4 regions of the Bacillus sp. 0209A genome follow, and region 1 is predicted to be linked to each of the others. Evidence: predicted binding sites of a transcription regulator. Region 1 holds the regulator's gene; each other region holds the start of a gene.
What was found. The regulator LexA, encoded in region 1, represses DNA repair genes until DNA is damaged. The targets are predictions, from matches to a motif close to CGAACATATGTTCG.
Positions count from the first base shown of each region.

Region 1 (4,142 bases):
TTTCACACTTTTTAATGTGTTTTTCATAGAAGAGCGAAAACCTTTCAAATACTCTTGACGGAGCTTTTGCTGTTCAGCTTTTTCTTCTTCTGTCATAACGCCAGCTTTGGCTTTGGCAGCAAGTTCATTAATTCTGGCAATTTTTTCGTTTGAAATCATGTTAAACTCCTTTATGGCATTTTGTCTATATAGTACTAGATCAAAAAGAGTTTTACAACTGATTCAATCGGCTGTCTCGTCATTCTCTATGTATTCCTGAAACCGCCGGTGGACGGTCGCTTTAGATACATCATACCCAAATCCTCTCAGCGTAGCCGCAATTTCTGCGAACGTCAGTTTATTCGCTCTTAGGCGGACGATCTCTGAGATGGGCACCTCTATTCTTTCTTTTCCGCTGTTTTCATGTTGGTTTTTCAGGTTTTTTTGCGGTTTGAAACCGTTTTTTACTGCACGTTTCATTCCCCGCTTGATTTTCATGTTGTGAATTTTCCGCTGGTACTCTTCAACAATGCTGACGATCTCCAGCACCATCGAGTCAGCCTCCGATAACTCCAGTTCACCTCTGTGAGCCGTTGTATAGACTTTCACACCTTCTCTATAGATGCAATGAAGCAGTGCGATTTTTGCATTTCCACGTCCGAGCCTAGTTTCATCCTGAACCAAAATGACATCAATTCCAGAATTCTTGATCTCATCAAGCAGCCCAAATACACCATCCCGATCCATTTCATATCCGCTAGCTTTCTCAGAAATCACTTTGACGACTTCCATGCCGTTCTCGGCCGCAATTGCCGTAAGCTCCTCCTCCTGCCGCTTTAATGACGTCTCCTGCTGTTCTTTATTTGTGCTTACGCGGGCATAAATGAGTGCTTTCATTTTTTCTATCTTTCCTCTCTATCTTACAGTTGCCAATTCATATGCATCCTGATGTTTCTTTTTCAATGGAATCACCAATTCATCTCCCGGCTGGATATCAGACGTCTGAAGATGATTTTTATCAGCCACCCATTCAATAAATTCACTTTTGTTTATTTTCTTTTTATCTGCTACCTGGCCGGCTATAGACCAAAGTGTATCGCCTTGCTGGACTTCTATTTTAACATACTGATTAAGCTCCTGGCCGCTGCTTGTATATGACAGCAAAAGGATTACCGCGCTCAAAATCACTGTGAACAGACCGACAAAAATAATAGATTCTTTACCCATGATCATAACCTCCAACAGGAATGTTTGTTCGCTTTTTATAATTTCAGTATATACGAACAAACGTTTCTGTCAATTGTTTTTTCGAACCTATGTTTGTACTGTAAGGAAAATCATGCTATAATCTTCTTAAAATCGACGTTTTGAGGTGCGAAAAATGACGAAGCTATCAAAAAGGCAACTTGATATCCTCCGTTTTATTAAAGCAGAGGTTAAATCAAAAGGATATCCGCCTTCCGTAAGAGAGATCGGAGAGGCTGTCGGGCTTGCGTCCAGTTCAACTGTCCACGGCCACTTGGCCCGCTTGGAAACAAAAGGGCTGATCAGACGAGATCCGACAAAACCAAGAGCGATAGAAATTCTTGATGAAGAAGTAGACATTCCGCAAAGCCAGGTCGTTAATGTACCGGTCATCGGGAAAGTCACGGCGGGATCTCCTATTACAGCAATAGAAAATATTGAAGAATATTTTCCGCTTCCTGACCGTATGGTTCCCCCGGACGAGCATGTGTTTATGCTTGAAATTATGGGAGACAGTATGATTGACGCTGGTATTTTCGATAAAGATTATGTCATCGTTAAACAGCAAAACATAGCAAACAACGGGGAAATTGTCGTTGCGATGACAGAAGATGATGAAGCTACGGTAAAACGTTTCTATAAAGAGGATACTCACATTCGCTTACAGCCTGAAAACCCAACGATGGAACCTATCATCTTACAGAATGTCAGCATTCTAGGGAAAGTAATTGGCGTGTTCAGAACCGTCCATTAATCTATTGAACTATCAGATGATGAAATAACCCCCTCTTCCTTTATGAAGAGGGGGTTTATTGTATCAAAAAAAGCAGGCTCGCCCTGAATTTTAGGTGCGAGCCTGAATAGGAGGAAAAGAACATCATGTTTACACCATAATTATCCACCAAACAATTGTTGAAGTCAAGAAATTTTCTTTCCTTTAGGAAACTTTTTATCGAAATGTTGTCCGTTTAAAACATTAGACGTGATCTGCTTAAAAACGTTTCATTACTAGGTCGTGGAATGATACGGAATTAGATTTATGCAGAGAGCGCGGCAATTAATTTATGTGAAAATTTAGTACATAGTTTAGTTAGTTCTATTTTATGTAAAAAAACAGCTCACCTTTATCATCGTGAGCTTCAATCAAAATGAAAATATTGAATACCATAACTCCCTTTTACTCGAACACTTGTGCAGTTTTCCGAATGTTCTTCTGCAAAGATACGGTATCGATGAAATGGATCAATTGAAACTTTATCCTGAGCACTAAAATCAAACCAACTGCCTCTGAATTGTTTCGTGCTCAGCGTGGTATATTGCCCCGTAAGCCCCATCCGTTGAAGTTTAAGCTCAACTGAACAACTATTGGCTCCCAAGATCGTAAACTGATAGCCTAAAAAATATTCGATTGCCGGAACATCACTGATATTTTCCAGAACAAACGACTTTGTGCTGTCATTTAAAATAAAGTCTGTTTTGTGATCAAAATCTAATGCTGACGCATGGGTACTGCCAATGCCAAAAAAACACGTCAAAACTGCCGTTAAGGCCAGTATCTTCATTTTCAACCAACCCCCATTTACCATATTTTAACCTTTATTCACATTTATGTATATGTTCTTTGCGATATCTCGAGGCCGTTTCAATCATAAAATTTCATATACGTTTTTTCTTGTTTATAATAACGAAGCCTGTCTTGAAGGGTTCCGGTATGAAATTCAAATTTATGGCCGTCTGGGTCGGTAAAATAAATAGACTTTTGATCGCGTTCATTTCGTTCTCTTCCAGGCAGTATATGAACATGAAGCCTTTTCAATTTTGCTGACATTTCCTCAAACTCACGATCTTCAATAGTAAAAGCAATATGAGTATATGATGCTTTAATGTCATTTCTCGGAATGTCAGGCTCTTCATTAAGTGCAAGCCAGATGCCATTCAAATCAAAATATGCTGTTGTTCTTCCTTTTACCAGCAGCTTGGCATCAAACACTTTGTGATAAAAATCGATTGATGTGTCCAAATGAGAAACAGAAAATAACAAATGATTGATTCCTTTTATCTCCACAATAAATTCCCCCTCTAAAGCTGATCAACCATATGTACGTTTTTGCGCCAAGAAGGTTTCATTCAACAAGAAAAAAATACCAGTGTAAACAAAACCGAATTGTTTAAAATAATGACTGTAACAAAGATGACGATTAAGAAAAGGATTTTCCTTAAAAATAACAACTTAGGTGATCAAATGAAACATCTCATTGCACTTTCTTCAAAGATTGCTTTCACTCTCGCCCTTTTATATGTAATATTGGACAGGGTCTACTACGCATCCTTTCTAAGTGTGATGTTTATTGCACTTTTCTTAGGTTTTGTCTCATACCTTTCCGGTGACATGCTCGTCCTTCCGAGAACAAACAATATTATAGCTTCATTGGCTGACTTTGGACTTTCATTCGTTATGATTTGGGTCTTTGCTTTAACCCAAACAAGAAATGATTTCTCACCGTTTGCAGCCGCTCTTCTTTCCGCTGTCTGTATTACTGTTTTTGAATACTTTTTTCATCGGTATTTGCTGAAGAATGTGCTGGATGAAACCTTCCGAAATGAACTGACAGCCAGGGATAACACCCTTCAATATCAAACAGAAGCCGCAGACGAATTGCTTCCTGACGTTACCAATGAGAAGCATGAGGAATAGGAGGCCGGCTTATGGCCTCCTATTTTTCAGTAGTTACTTTTCAGAAAACGGGACATCACTTCGGTAAAATCATAAAACCTCTCATTTTGAGTAACAGATCTGCTTTTTAAAGAAAATACGCCAAACAAAGATTTTCTAAAACCTGTGCTCATTTCGATCTGGATACTCAAACCTGTTTTTGATTTATTTGCAATGTTATTCGGACTAACGCCTGCATGCGGAT
Region 1 is NZ_JBAIZV010000001.1:88,411-92,552, forward strand. Features, by position in the region: gene V6D44_RS00260 (DUF896 domain-containing protein) at 1-159, opposite strand, end outside; gene V6D44_RS00265 (YneB family resolvase-like protein) at 223-876, opposite strand; gene yneA (cell division suppressor protein YneA) at 895-1,212, opposite strand; gene lexA (transcriptional repressor LexA) at 1,361-1,978, shown strand; gene V6D44_RS00280 (hypothetical protein) at 2,364-2,786, opposite strand; gene fosM (FosM family fosfomycin resistance protein) at 2,867-3,289, opposite strand; gene V6D44_RS00290 (YndM family protein) at 3,467-3,919, shown strand; gene V6D44_RS00295 (poly-gamma-glutamate hydrolase family protein) at 3,946-4,142, opposite strand, start outside.

Region 2 (4,142 bases), on a different contig from region 1:
CTGAACCATCTCGCCTTTCATGCTGAATCCAAGCTTCAAGTTGACCAGATGACCGAAAAACTGATGAGAAAAGGCTATCGTGTGTTGTATCGGGACCGCCATCCTTTTGCCGGAGGAGACGGGCATTATGCCGTTTATTGCGAGGATCCGGACCGGATGAAGGTAGAGCTCGTTGCCCCAAGCGGTTAATCATGGTCTTCGGACAGGCTGTTAAGCTTTTCCTCAATGCGATCCAGCTGCGCTTTTCGGTTCTTCGCGTACTTGAAGCCTGTAACAGCTGCAAAGATGACAGCGGCAACATAATAAATACTTAAAGCTGAAACATCCCATTGCCTATATTCGTGTTCATCACCCCATTGTTGCGGGAGAGATTGGTTCTCTCCCGTTTTTTAATTTAAAGCGGCTTTTCCAGCCCTGGCCGGTGTTTTGTCATTCCCGTTTTCATCTGCCGATAGGCGAACACCAAAAATGGCAGGCCGAGCAGGGTGATCCCGCTCAGAACAGAAAAAATAAAAATCGGCCGGCCAGCGCCAAATAGGTCTATACATATACCCCCGATCCAAGGGCCGATGACGTTTCCGAGCTGTGAAAAACCGATGGCCCCGAAATAAGTGCCTTTTAACCCGGGTTTTGCAATTTGGTCTACAAACAAATCCATCATAGAGAATAAAAGCACTTCGCCGATTGTAAATGTGACCACAATCAGCACAAGGGATGAAACACCGTGTGATACGGTGAAAATAGCCATGCTGATACTCACCATCACATTACCGAGCATCAAGGAGCAAAGCGGCGAAAAACGTTTTGCAAAATGGACGATGGGAAATTGCGTTGCCAGCACAACGATTGCGTTTAATGTCAGCATCAGCCCGTACAGTTTCGTTCCATTGCCAAACAAGGGGTTCTGCGCCATATACTGCGGAAATGTGGAACTGAATTGTGAGTAGCCGAAGGTGCATAGCGTAATGCCGACCAGAGCAATTGTAAAAAGAAGATCCTTTTGCGTCACCATAAATGCTTCCCGCACGCTCATATTTCGGGATTGGCCTGATCCTGATAAGGATGGATGCTTTTTAAATTGGATAACAAGCACGAGTCCGTATAGTCCGTAAATGACTGCGGGCGCCAAAAAGGGTGCGGTCGATTGCGATGAGCCGAAATACAGGCCTAGTATCGGTCCGAAGACAACGCCGATATTTATAGCTGCATAGCGTAAATTAAAAACAAGCAGTCTCGTTTTTTCTTCTGTCATATCAGACAGCAAAGCCTTTGAAGCAGGTTCAAATAGTGATTTGCAAAGGCCGTTTAATGCGTTTACCACAAAAAACACCCAGAGATGAGATGCCGCCGCAAATCCTGCAAATACCAGCATCCAGCCGAAAATGGACACTAGCATCATGTTTTTTCTGCCGAATTTGTCCGAGATATATCCGCCGTAAAAGCTTGCGAGGATGCCGACTGATGAGCTTGCAGCGATAACCAGCCCTGCATAGGAAGCTGATGTGCCTTGGACGGCTGTTAAATAAATCACTAAAAAAGGTATGCTCATTGATGTTGCCATCCTGCCGAAAATAGTTCCGATTATAATTGTCCAGCTGATGGGGTGGATATCTTTCCATTTCTTCATGAATCGTATTCTCTCCTGTATGTAGGATTTTTTTCTATCATATATGAAAAAATTTCCTTATCCAATGGGAAATTCAAAATATTTTATTGTTGATATGAATGTGAAACATATCTTACCTGAGGATGATGCACGTCGCTGGCGGAGGTTACATCGTTGAAATTGAGGTTGAGGCGTTCGGGAGTAAAATGATAATATATCCGATGTTTTTATGATTGGTGAAAGCATATTATTTGATGTGATTGATGCTGGAATGCCGTGCATTTCAAAGCGATTCGGCAGACCGTGGAAGCAGATGGTGTCTGTTTGAATATAAAAGGCGATCATCCGCTGATTCAAGCTGACGGAGCGCTGCATGGACCGGCAGAACAGGCGGCACTGGGTATGACTCAGGCTTTGCTTTTTTACAAGCCTTTCTGCATAATGACAAAGACTTTTGTTTGTTTTCATGGCGGTGTTTACAAAGGAAAGCCGCATTAGCGGCTGAAAGAACTCACAGTCCGATTCGGGGCGCTGTGCGTCTCTGTTTCTTTTGGCCAATGTTTAAGAGAACAGTCCTTGGTTGGTGACATAGTCATAAATGATATCTTCTATATGCGCATGCAAATCTTCATCGGGTTCTTCATTCCGTCTCTCTTCCAAGGCTGCTTTCAGGCTTTGTTTTTCATACGGGCTTAACGGATCTACGGCAACATTTCGGCCGTATTGACGCAGTGCCTGTCCCAGCATTTTCTCGACAAATTTCTCCATTATGACTCTCCTATCTTTATGCCTCGCTTTTATTCTACTAAATGTTTTTCTTCTCTCAAACCCTTGGATCATATTTTCTGTCAGGCAAGAATCATTTACCAGTATAAATCGAACATATTTTCGCATATAATAGAAAAAGCGAACATAAGTTCTTTTTAGAGGTGTGTATGATGAAAGAAAAAGTGATTTTTCTCGTTGACATGCAATCGTTTTATGCATCTGTAGAGAAAGCGGAAAATCCACATTTGAAAAATAGGCCCGTCATTGTGTCGGGTGACCCTGAAAGAAGGGGAGGAGTCGTATTGGCCGCCTGCCCGCTGGCGAAACAAAAGGGGGTCGCGAATGCTTCCCGGCTGTGGGAGGCGCAGGAAAAGTGCCCTGAAGCAGTTGTGCTCCGGCCTCGTATGCAGCGGTATATTGATGTATCACTGCAAATCACGGCCATTTTAGAGGAATATACAGATCTTGTAGAGCCGTATTCCATCGATGAACAGTTCATGGACATTACAGGCAGCCAGAAGCTGTTTGGGACGCCGGATGAGATCGCAAAAAGCATTCAGGGCAGAATTATGCGGGAGATCGGCGTTTATGCGCGTGTCGGAATCGGCCCTAATAAAGCGCTGGCTAAAATCGCATGCGACAATTTTGCCAAAAAGAATAAGAACGGTATTTTTACCTTAACGAAAGAAAGTATGAAAATCGAAATGTGGCCGCTCCCGGTGGGCAGCATGTTTGGTGTAGGGAGGCGCATGAGGCATCATTTAAACCGAATGGGCATCAGCACGATCGGCGGGCTCGCGGCTTTTCCGCTCGATCTTTTAAAAAAGAAATGGGGCATTAACGGCCACGTGCTGTGGATGACGGCGAACGGGATCGACTATTCCCCTGTTTCAACTTCATCTCTGGACGGGCAAAAGGCCATCGGCCATGGAATGACGCTCCCGAGAGACTACGAACACTTTGACAAAGAAATTAAAGTCGTGCTGTTGGAGCTGAGTGAAGAAGTGTGCAGGCGAAGCCGAAACGCCGGGGCAATGGGACAGACGGTGTCAGTAAGCTGCCGGGGGGCTGATTTTGATTGGCCGACAGGCTTCAACCGGCAAGTGAAGTTGGCGGAGCCTACTAATTCCACGCAGGATGTATATGAGGCTGTGTGCCGGCTGTTTCTTACGTTTTGGGACGGGAAGCCTGTCCGCCGCCTGGGGGTCAATCTGTCTCAGCTCTCATCTGATGACATATGGCAGCTCAATTTATTTCAGGATGATGCAAAGAAAATGAGCCTTGGCTATGTGATGGACGGCATTAAAAACCGGTTCGGCGACACAGCCATCGTCAGGGCGGCGTCACTGACAGCGGCAGGCCAGGCATTTGAACGTGCGGCTAAAATAGGAGGGCACTATAAATGAACGACCATTTAAAAAGAGGCAACCTGCTGTGGGAAGGGAGCAGGATGTTTCTGCCGGAACATAAACAAAGCCTGCTTGAGAGAAAGCGTCATAAACAGAAGCTGCAAAAGCCGATCCTTGATCCCGATAAGCTGGAGGAAATGAATCAAACGCTTTGCGCCGCGATGGAGTTTGCTCAGGATATTACTGTCAGCTGCTTTCAGGACGGTGAAATTGTCCGCTGCACCGGGAAAATCTGCCGGTATGAAGAGTTTGAAAAAACAGTATGGGTAAAAGGAGACGAGGATCAGCTTTATAAGCTGAAACTTGATCAGGTGCTTGATATTGTGCTGTAAAGTTTCTCCCTCCTGCACTGTGGGAGA
Region 2 is NZ_JBAIZV010000003.1:319,918-324,059, reverse strand. Features, by position in the region: gene V6D44_RS12355 (VOC family protein) at 1-189, shown strand, start outside; gene V6D44_RS12350 (MDR family MFS transporter) at 395-1,627, opposite strand; gene V6D44_RS12345 (hypothetical protein) at 1,931-2,104, shown strand; gene V6D44_RS12340 (YqzH family protein) at 2,168-2,374, opposite strand; gene V6D44_RS12335 (DNA polymerase IV) at 2,542-3,780, shown strand; gene V6D44_RS12330 (YolD-like family protein) at 3,777-4,115, shown strand.
Region 2: V6D44_RS12335 (DNA polymerase IV) is a predicted target of LexA. The motif match lies at 2,484-2,497, and genes of this name have one in related genera.

Region 3 (4,142 bases), on a different contig from region 1:
CAATATGATCCAAACCGAGGCGGTCAACCTGAAGCCGTTCCAGCGCATCCTGTGAAATCTCTTCCGTGATCCGGCTGTCACCCAGCACCTGGGCGAAATCGCGGACTCTCCTCAGCAGGCGGTTCGCTACGCGGGGCGTACCTCTCGATCTCCTCGCAATTTCAAGAGCTGACGGATTATCAATTTCAACCTCGAATACATCAGCGGTTCTTGTGACGATATCCGCCAGCTCTTCTTGCGTATAGTACTCAAGGCGCGACATCACGCCGAACCGATCTCTTAACGGCGCCGTCAAAAGCCCTACCCTCGTCGTTGCGCCTACCAGCGTAAAAGGAGGCAAGTCGAGCCGAACCGAGCGGGCAGAGGGGCCTTTTCCAATCACAATATCCAGACAAAAGTCCTCCATCGCCGGATACAGCACCTCTTCTATCGATCTGTGCAGCCTATGTATTTCATCAATAAATAATACATCACCCGGTTCTAGCGCCGTTAATATGGCAGCCAAATCACCAGGTCTTTCAATCGCGGGCCCTGATGTCGTCCGCAATTCCACTCCCATTTCATTGGCAACGATGGAAGCAAGCGTGGTTTTCCCGAGTCCGGGCGGCCCGTACAGAAGAACATGATCCAGCGTCTCCTGTCTCATTTTCGCCGCATCTATAAACACACGCAAATTTTCTTTCACCTTATGCTGTCCGATATACTGCGCCAGATTTTGCGGCCTCAAACTTTGCTCTATCACTGATTCATGGTTGTCTGCTTCACTTGAGACGAGCCGTTCATCCATGAACATCACCTTACTTCAATAGTTTTTGTAATGCTTTTTTCACATATTGGTCTGTTGTCAGCCCTACTTCTTCTTTTAAGTGAGGAAGCACCTTTTTGATTTCTTTTTCAGCATATCCTAGAACCCTGAGGGCCTCAAGCGCTTCTTCGAGAGCAGTTTCTGCTGTTTGCTTTTCAAGCCTTTCTTCATGATTAAACAGATTTTCAATCATTTCAGGCACAACATCAGCGAGCTTTCCTTTTAAATCAAGAATAATCTGGCGCGCAGTTTTCTTTCCTACACCAGGAAACTTGACCAAAAAGGCTTCATCCTCACTTTCAATTGCTTGGATAACCGCTCCCGGATCACCTGAGCCTAAAATAGCGAGTGCCCCTTTTGGACCGATTCCGGTCACGTTTAACAGCTTTGTAAAGAGCGCCTTCTCCTCCCTTGTTGAAAAACCGTAGAGCGAAAAAGCATCCTCTCTGATATGGTGGTACGTAAAAATCGTTTCTTGGTTTCTCTCCTTATATATAAACGGATTCGGCGTGAAAATCTGATAGCCAATGCCGCCGTTCTCTATCACAATATATTGGGGAGATACATAATCAATCGTCCCTTTAACAAATTCAATCACGCAAATTCACCTCTTTGACTGTTCTTCATTGTACCATAAAAACAGCCAAAGTCTTATAGAAAAGTTAACATACGTTCGCTTCTCTCTCATTCTTCCACGAAAAAAAAGACATGAATACATGTCTTCAATCAGCGGACGTCACCCGCTGTATGTCTTCATATGTTCTATGACGTCCTCAAACTCCGCTTTTGTCCGAAATGGAATGCCTCTCAGCAGATTTTTTTGCATATGGCTTTCCAGCCTTTCTAAATCAATTTGAAAAAAAGACTGAATCGGTTCGGAAGCTGACTCGGGCCGCCCATGAAAAGTGGAAATCACGCCATTATCCGATACACCGATATACCCGTTCACCTTGCTGAGCGGAGAAATATCGTCCATTTGCTTCCGGAAGAGCACATATCCCTTACTTTGTTCGACAAGCGTCCAGCCGGTATAAGCTGCCCAAAACTCATCCATAGAAAGCACTTTTTCACGCTTATGCTCAATGCTGACATCTCCGTCCAAATACACTTTTTCAAGCTGCACATGCACCTGCAGCGGTTCATAGTGCTCCACTTCCGCCCCTAGCGCGTGGGGCGGAGCACCTAATAGAAATGCTGCGGCTGAGCAAAGAATGCCCAGCAAAAGATACGCCGTGCTGAATCGTTTCACCCTCTACACCTCTTTGCACACGTTTATGACTAGTTTGACCAAAGAGGCTACTGCTTAACCGTTTTCTCGAAATTTGTTTGCATGTTTTCCGTGACAAGCCTTTCCTCCGTATACATATCAGCGTTTTGCTCAGAAATCGTTAAAAATTGTGTCAGAAAAGCGCTGAAAAAGTACAATGCCGCAAAGATCCAAATGACACCGCCAGCACCGAGCGGTCCAATGAAAAGACTGACGATGCCCGGCGCGATAAACGCACATAAACCGGACCCTAAGTTCAAGACTGACATGGCAGCGCCTTTATTATCAGGTGCAAGTGTCGGCAAAAGCGCGCTCAATGGCACGTAGCCGGCCAATGCTGCACCGTAGCAGCAGGCGATAATCATCAGCACCCAATACTGATGCCCGATCAACTGAGGCGTGTAATAAAGCGCCAGCGTAAAAATACCGCACCCGACACCGCCAAACCACATCACGGTATTGCGCCAGCCAAGTTTATCTCCGACTGCACCGAAAATGATATTAAACACAATATTCACGAAAAACAGCGTTCCCCATATTTGCAGCCATTCTGAAACGGAATACCCGTAACGCGCTAAATAAGTGGGGAGAAAAATCGCAAATCCAAATTGTCCTATGGCATTAATTGTCTTGACCACACCGCCGATGCCGACTTTAGGGTTTTCAAACATAATTGTAAATGCCTTCGATAGTTCTTTCCATTTCGGCTGATCTTGTTGTTGTACCGGTGTGAATTGATCTTTGTTAACAAATAGGGCGAGGAATCCGCCTGCCGCGACAAACAGCAAAGCGCTCCAAAGCGTATTGATTTCTCCAAAGGCCGGAACCGCATAGCTGGAATAGAACGGACCGAGCACATTTAAGCCGCACGTAAACATAAACCAAAACCAGCCAACGGCTTTTCCGAGAATATGATGAGAAGTGCTGTATGACACCCACACGAGAAAAGAATATGCAAACAGCGGATATCCCAAGCCTCTAAGTGCATAGCTGCCCAGGAGAGCCGGATAATGCATATGAGGAATTGCCCAGCCGATAAAAGCGGCCGAACCGAGGATAAATGCAAGCAAGCCGACAATCATCGTTTTTCTCGGCCCCCAAGTTTGGACAAACGTGCCTGAAAGCCAAGCCGAGATGGTGACAGCAATGCCGTACATGGTAAATAACGAAGCGGATTGCTGCATGCTGAGACCATGTTCAACGAGAAAAGGAGACAGCCATCCTTGTTCGAGTCCGTCTCCAACCATAAAGATAACAACGCCAATATAACCCCAAATCATGTGAGAAGGAATTCCGATTTTATTCAAAAAATTTCCTTTATCTTGTGCTGTATCCATTTTCTCCACCGCCTACTTAAAGTATCAATGGAGGTTATATACCCAAGCTTTCTGAATTGTAATCCTGCTTGATCAAAAAGCGATTTTTTCATTGTGCTCGACACTGACAGGCATGCCGATAGCGAGCGACTGCTGAGCCGCTCTGGCGATCCGTTCCGCCTGAAAACCGTCGTTTCCGGTGCACGCAGTTTCCCGGTTTGTGCCGATCGCTTCCGCAAACCGAATTATCTCTTCCTCATACGCATCCTTATAGCGTTCAAGGAAAAAGAAATGCGGTTTATCTTTCATCACAAAATCAGCAGTTGACACTTCGACTGTCGTCGGTCTGCTGTTGTCCGCCGCTGCCGAGCCTTTCGTCCCGAAAACCTCGATTCGCTGGTCATATCCGTAAACAGCTTGGCGGCTGTTGTCAATCACAGCCATGGCACCGTTTTCAAAAGTAAGCGTAATGACAGCCGTATCAATATCTCCCAGCTCTGCAAAGGAAGGATTCGCCAAAGCCGCCCCTTTTGCATACACTTCCGCCACTTCGCTTCCCATAATATATCTGGCCATATCAAAGTCATGGATCGACATATCCATAAACAAACCGCCAGAAGTACGGACATAACCTATATTCGGGGGTTCTGGGTCCCGCGATGTGATTTTTAATAAGTGGGGCGTTCCAATTTCACCTTTTTCAACAATGGTTTTGATTCTTTTAAAATGAGGATCAAAACGGCGGTTAAAACCG
Region 3 is NZ_JBAIZV010000003.1:669,925-674,066, forward strand. Features, by position in the region: gene ruvB (Holliday junction branch migration DNA helicase RuvB) at 1-787, opposite strand, end outside; gene ruvA (Holliday junction branch migration protein RuvA) at 798-1,403, opposite strand; gene V6D44_RS14330 (intercompartmental signaling factor BofC) at 1,542-2,054, opposite strand; gene V6D44_RS14335 (MFS transporter) at 2,102-3,409, opposite strand; gene iolG (inositol 2-dehydrogenase) at 3,482-4,142, opposite strand, start outside.
Region 3: ruvA (Holliday junction branch migration protein RuvA) is a predicted target of LexA. The motif match lies at 1,468-1,481, and genes of this name have one in related genera.

Region 4 (4,142 bases), on a different contig from region 1:
GCACTTTCTTAGAAGGCCAGAATAACTTTTCACCCAGTGTCACCATAAATAATGGCAGCAGTGTATAGAGGATGATCATTAAAATTCCCACACCGACTGCGACTCCTACTGCTGATTGGAAAATCGCAAACTTCGCAAAGCCTAACGCAGAAAACCCGATCAATACCGCAAATCCGCTGATAAATAAGGTTTTTCCCCCTGTACGATAAGCGATTAACGCCGCTTCTTTTTTTTCATGTCCATTTGCCAATTCTTCACGGAATCGGGTCAGAAGCAGTATGCAGTAATCTGTTCCGATGCCGAACAGGATGGCGACTAAGAAGGTTTGCGTAAACGTCGAGATAGGAAAATCAACATTGTACACGAGAATGCCCAATATGGATTGACTGATCAGATATGAAAACCCGACAACCACAATCGGGATAAAAGGCGTCACAACAGAGCGGAACACAATCAGCAGTAAACCGATGATCAAGCAGACTGTGATCACTTCCGTTTTCTTGAGCCCTTCCTCTGAACTGTGGGCGAAATCCTGATTGATGAGGGAGGCTCCCGTTATATATGCCGTCAAATTATCAGGAACGATTTTATACATGTCATCCGCGATTTTTTCCGCCTTTTTATCAGAACCTGTAATCGTGACAGGAACGAGGATGGTTTTCTTGTCTTTCGAGATTAATTGGTCTTTGACTTCTTTTTCCGCTGTAAGAGGAGACGTTACATCTTCTACACCGTCGATCTTTTTGATTTTATCGATCATTGTGCGGAGCTGATCTTCTGTCTCTTTTTTCAAAGCGTGGTCTAATGTAAAGACCATACTGATCGAATTATTGTCTTCTCCCGCTTGTTTTAAAATGGCATTTGCTTTTTCTGAAACAGCATCAGCGGGAAGCTGGGCCTGCCCCTTTTGATTCGCCAGCTCCGTTACGTTCGGAGAAAACAAACTCAGTATCACGGTAAGTGCTAATATAAAGGCTGCAATCGCCCACTTGAATTTGATGATCGCTCTCATTCGGCAGGATCTCCTCCTTTAAATTTGCTTTTTAGAATGGTGAATATCTCTATGATAGAGTGTAAGTGTTCCTCATCTATATCATCGATTAGCTCTTTAAGAGCGTTAAAGATGGCTGAATCTAATTTTCCCAGGATGTTTTCACCGCTGGCTGTGATGTGAATAAGCTTAGAGCGCTTATCACTTTTTGCCGGACAGTCATCCCATTCAACCAATCCTTTTTCAAGCAGCTTTTTCAGTCTGTTCGAAATCGCGCTCTTATGTACATTTTGATACATGGCCAGGCTGCCGGGAGAGGTTGGTCCTTTGACTTTTAAAATTTTTAACAGGTCCGCCTGTTCTCTGGAGATATGCTTGAAGACATCCTGATTGATTTCACGATGCACAAACTCTGTCCCTTCTAGTAATACTTCCACAAACAGGTTTATCGCCTGACATAGCTTTTGTTCATTCAACATCTTCCCCTCCTCATTATAGTTTATCCCCCTAAACTATATGATCAATGTCAATTAGTTTATTCCTCTAAACTAGGTCTGTCAACCTATTTTATTCACAAACACTCCACAAAGAACACCTGTTCGTGTACAATAGAATTATAAACACGAAGGGAGAAAATCCACATGCCAGATTTTCCACTACATTTTTATGAATATAACGTATGGGCTAATCAGCAAATATTCAACCGGTTAAAAGAGCTTCCAAAAGAGGTCTATCGCCAAGACATTCAAAGTGTGTTTCCGTCGATAGCCCATGTGTTGTCTCATATTTACCTCTCCGACCTCGGCTGGATTGAAGTGTTTTCCGGCAAAAGTATGAACGATGCTCTGGCATTAGCTGAACAGCTTAAAGAACAGACAGAGGCAAAAGAAATGGAGGAGATGGAAGCTCTGTTTCTGGAGTTATCCGAGCGCTACACATTATGTTTACAGCAAAACGAACAGATCGATAAACCCCTCCAGATTCAAAACCCCTCAGCCGGAATCATGCAAACGACTGTTTCCGAGCTGGTTCCTCACGTTGTTAATCACGGGACATACCACCGCGGCAATATCACAGCAATGCTGCGGCAGGCAGGATATGCATCCGCTCCGACAGATTATGGGCTCTACCTGTATTTGAAAAAAACAGAAATGGCATAAAACGACTGCGGCTCACTAAATGGAGCCGCTTTTTATAATGAATTTTTTCAAAAAACATTAAAATTTCTTTTCATTTACCTTTATAGTAAAAAAGATAGAAATTTTAGTGTTATAATAATCATTAAAAACGTATTGCTGACTCAAAACAATTTTCAATGGAGGAACACACAAAGTGACAGACGATATGACGAAAGATAATATAAATCAGCAAACCTTGGAGAGAGGCTTAAAAAACAGGCACATCCAGCTCATCGCCATCGGCGGTGCTATTGGGACGGGGTTATTTCTCGGCTCAGGAAAATCAATTCATTTTGCCGGCCCGTCCATTTTATTTGCCTACTTGATCACAGGAATCATTTGCTTTTTAATTATGAGATCTCTTGGTGAACTGCTGTTATCGAATTTGAACTATCACTCTTTTGTTGATTTTGTACAAGACTATTTAGGCGATATGGCAGCCTTTATCACCGGCTGGACATACTGGTTCTGCTGGATTTCCATTGCGATGGCAGATCTGACAGCCGTCGGGCTTTACACTCAATATTGGCTTCCGGGTGTGCCGCAATGGGTGCCCGGCTTAATCGCTCTGATTGTTTTAATGATTATGAACCTGGCAACTGTTAAGCTTTTTGGAGAATTAGAATTTTGGTTTGCTTTAATTAAAGTCATTGCCATTTTGGCGCTGATCGCCATCGGTCTTGTGATGATCTTCAAAGGGTTTCCCACTAGCTCAGGAGCCTCCAGTTTCACAAATCTCTGGAGCCACGGAGGTATGTTCCCGAATGGAATGCACGGGTTTATCCTCTCGTTCCAGATGGTTGTGTTTGCCTTTGTCGGCATTGAGCTGGTCGGACTTACAGCCGGTGAAACAGAGAACCCTGAAAAAGTCATCCCTAAGGCGATCAACAATATCCCTATCCGGGTGCTGCTTTTCTATATTGGTGCTCTTCTTGTCATTATGAGCATCTATCCTTGGAATGTTATCAATCCCAGCGAAAGCCCATTCGTACAAGTATTTGTCGCGGTCGGCATCGTCGCGGCAGCAAGTATTATTAACTTTGTTGTGTTGACATCCGCTGCTTCAGCATGCAACAGCGCTGTGTTCAGTACAAGCCGTATGATCTATTCCCTGGCGAAAGATAATAATGCGCCTGAATCAATGGCGAAACTGACTCCGCGTAAAGTACCCAGAAATGCGTTGTTCTTTTCAGCTATCGTGATTTTAATCGGTGTCACGCTAAACTACATCATGCCAGAAGGCGTATTCACCCTGATCACAAGCATTTCAACCGTCTGCTTTATCTACATTTGGGGTATTACGGTCATCTGCCATATGAAATACCGGAAAACAAGACCTGAATTAGCGAAAACAAATAAGTTTAAGCTTCCGCTTTATCCGTTTTCAAACTACCTGATTCTTGCGTTTCTGGCGTTTATCATTGTTGTTTTAGCATTAGCTCAGGATACTCGAATTTCCTTATTTATCACGCCGGTTTGGTTTATTTTGCTGATTGTGGTTTATAAAGTGAGAAAAGCAAAGCATCAATAAGACTCGCAGCTCCTGCCTCAAAAATGAGAGCAGGAGTTTTTTGATGAAAAATATCCCAAATGGCCTTTGCTTTCGAATTTGAAGTTATGCTATAGTGTGTGTAATCAAAACAAGAAGGGATGATGGGTGGACAATGATTAACTAATCTTATTTTTACCGTTTGAAATCAATATTTCAAATCAGAAAAAATAGGATTAGTCTGCCCATTTTCTATATAGATGACACTGCTATTTATGAACAATAGCTTATTTGATCATGCACAGGCGCGGCTAATCCTTCCAACACATTTGGGAGGATTTTTTGATTCTCCCTTTAAAGCGAGGGATATGAATGAAAGAGATCGTAACATTAACAAATGTCAGCTATGAAGTGATGAATCTGACTGTTTTTAAAAACGTAAATGCCAGTGTTCATCAAGGAGATGTCATTGGGATTATCGGCA
Region 4 is NZ_JBAIZV010000005.1:25,117-29,258, forward strand. Features, by position in the region: gene V6D44_RS16955 (MMPL family transporter) at 1-1,012, opposite strand, end outside; gene V6D44_RS16960 (MarR family transcriptional regulator) at 1,009-1,467, opposite strand; gene dinB (damage-inducible protein DinB) at 1,633-2,151, shown strand; gene V6D44_RS16970 (amino acid permease) at 2,324-3,700, shown strand; gene vmlR (ABC-F type ribosomal protection protein VmlR) at 4,031-4,142, shown strand, end outside.
Region 4: dinB (damage-inducible protein DinB) is a predicted target of LexA. The motif match lies at 1,580-1,593, and genes of this name have one in related genera.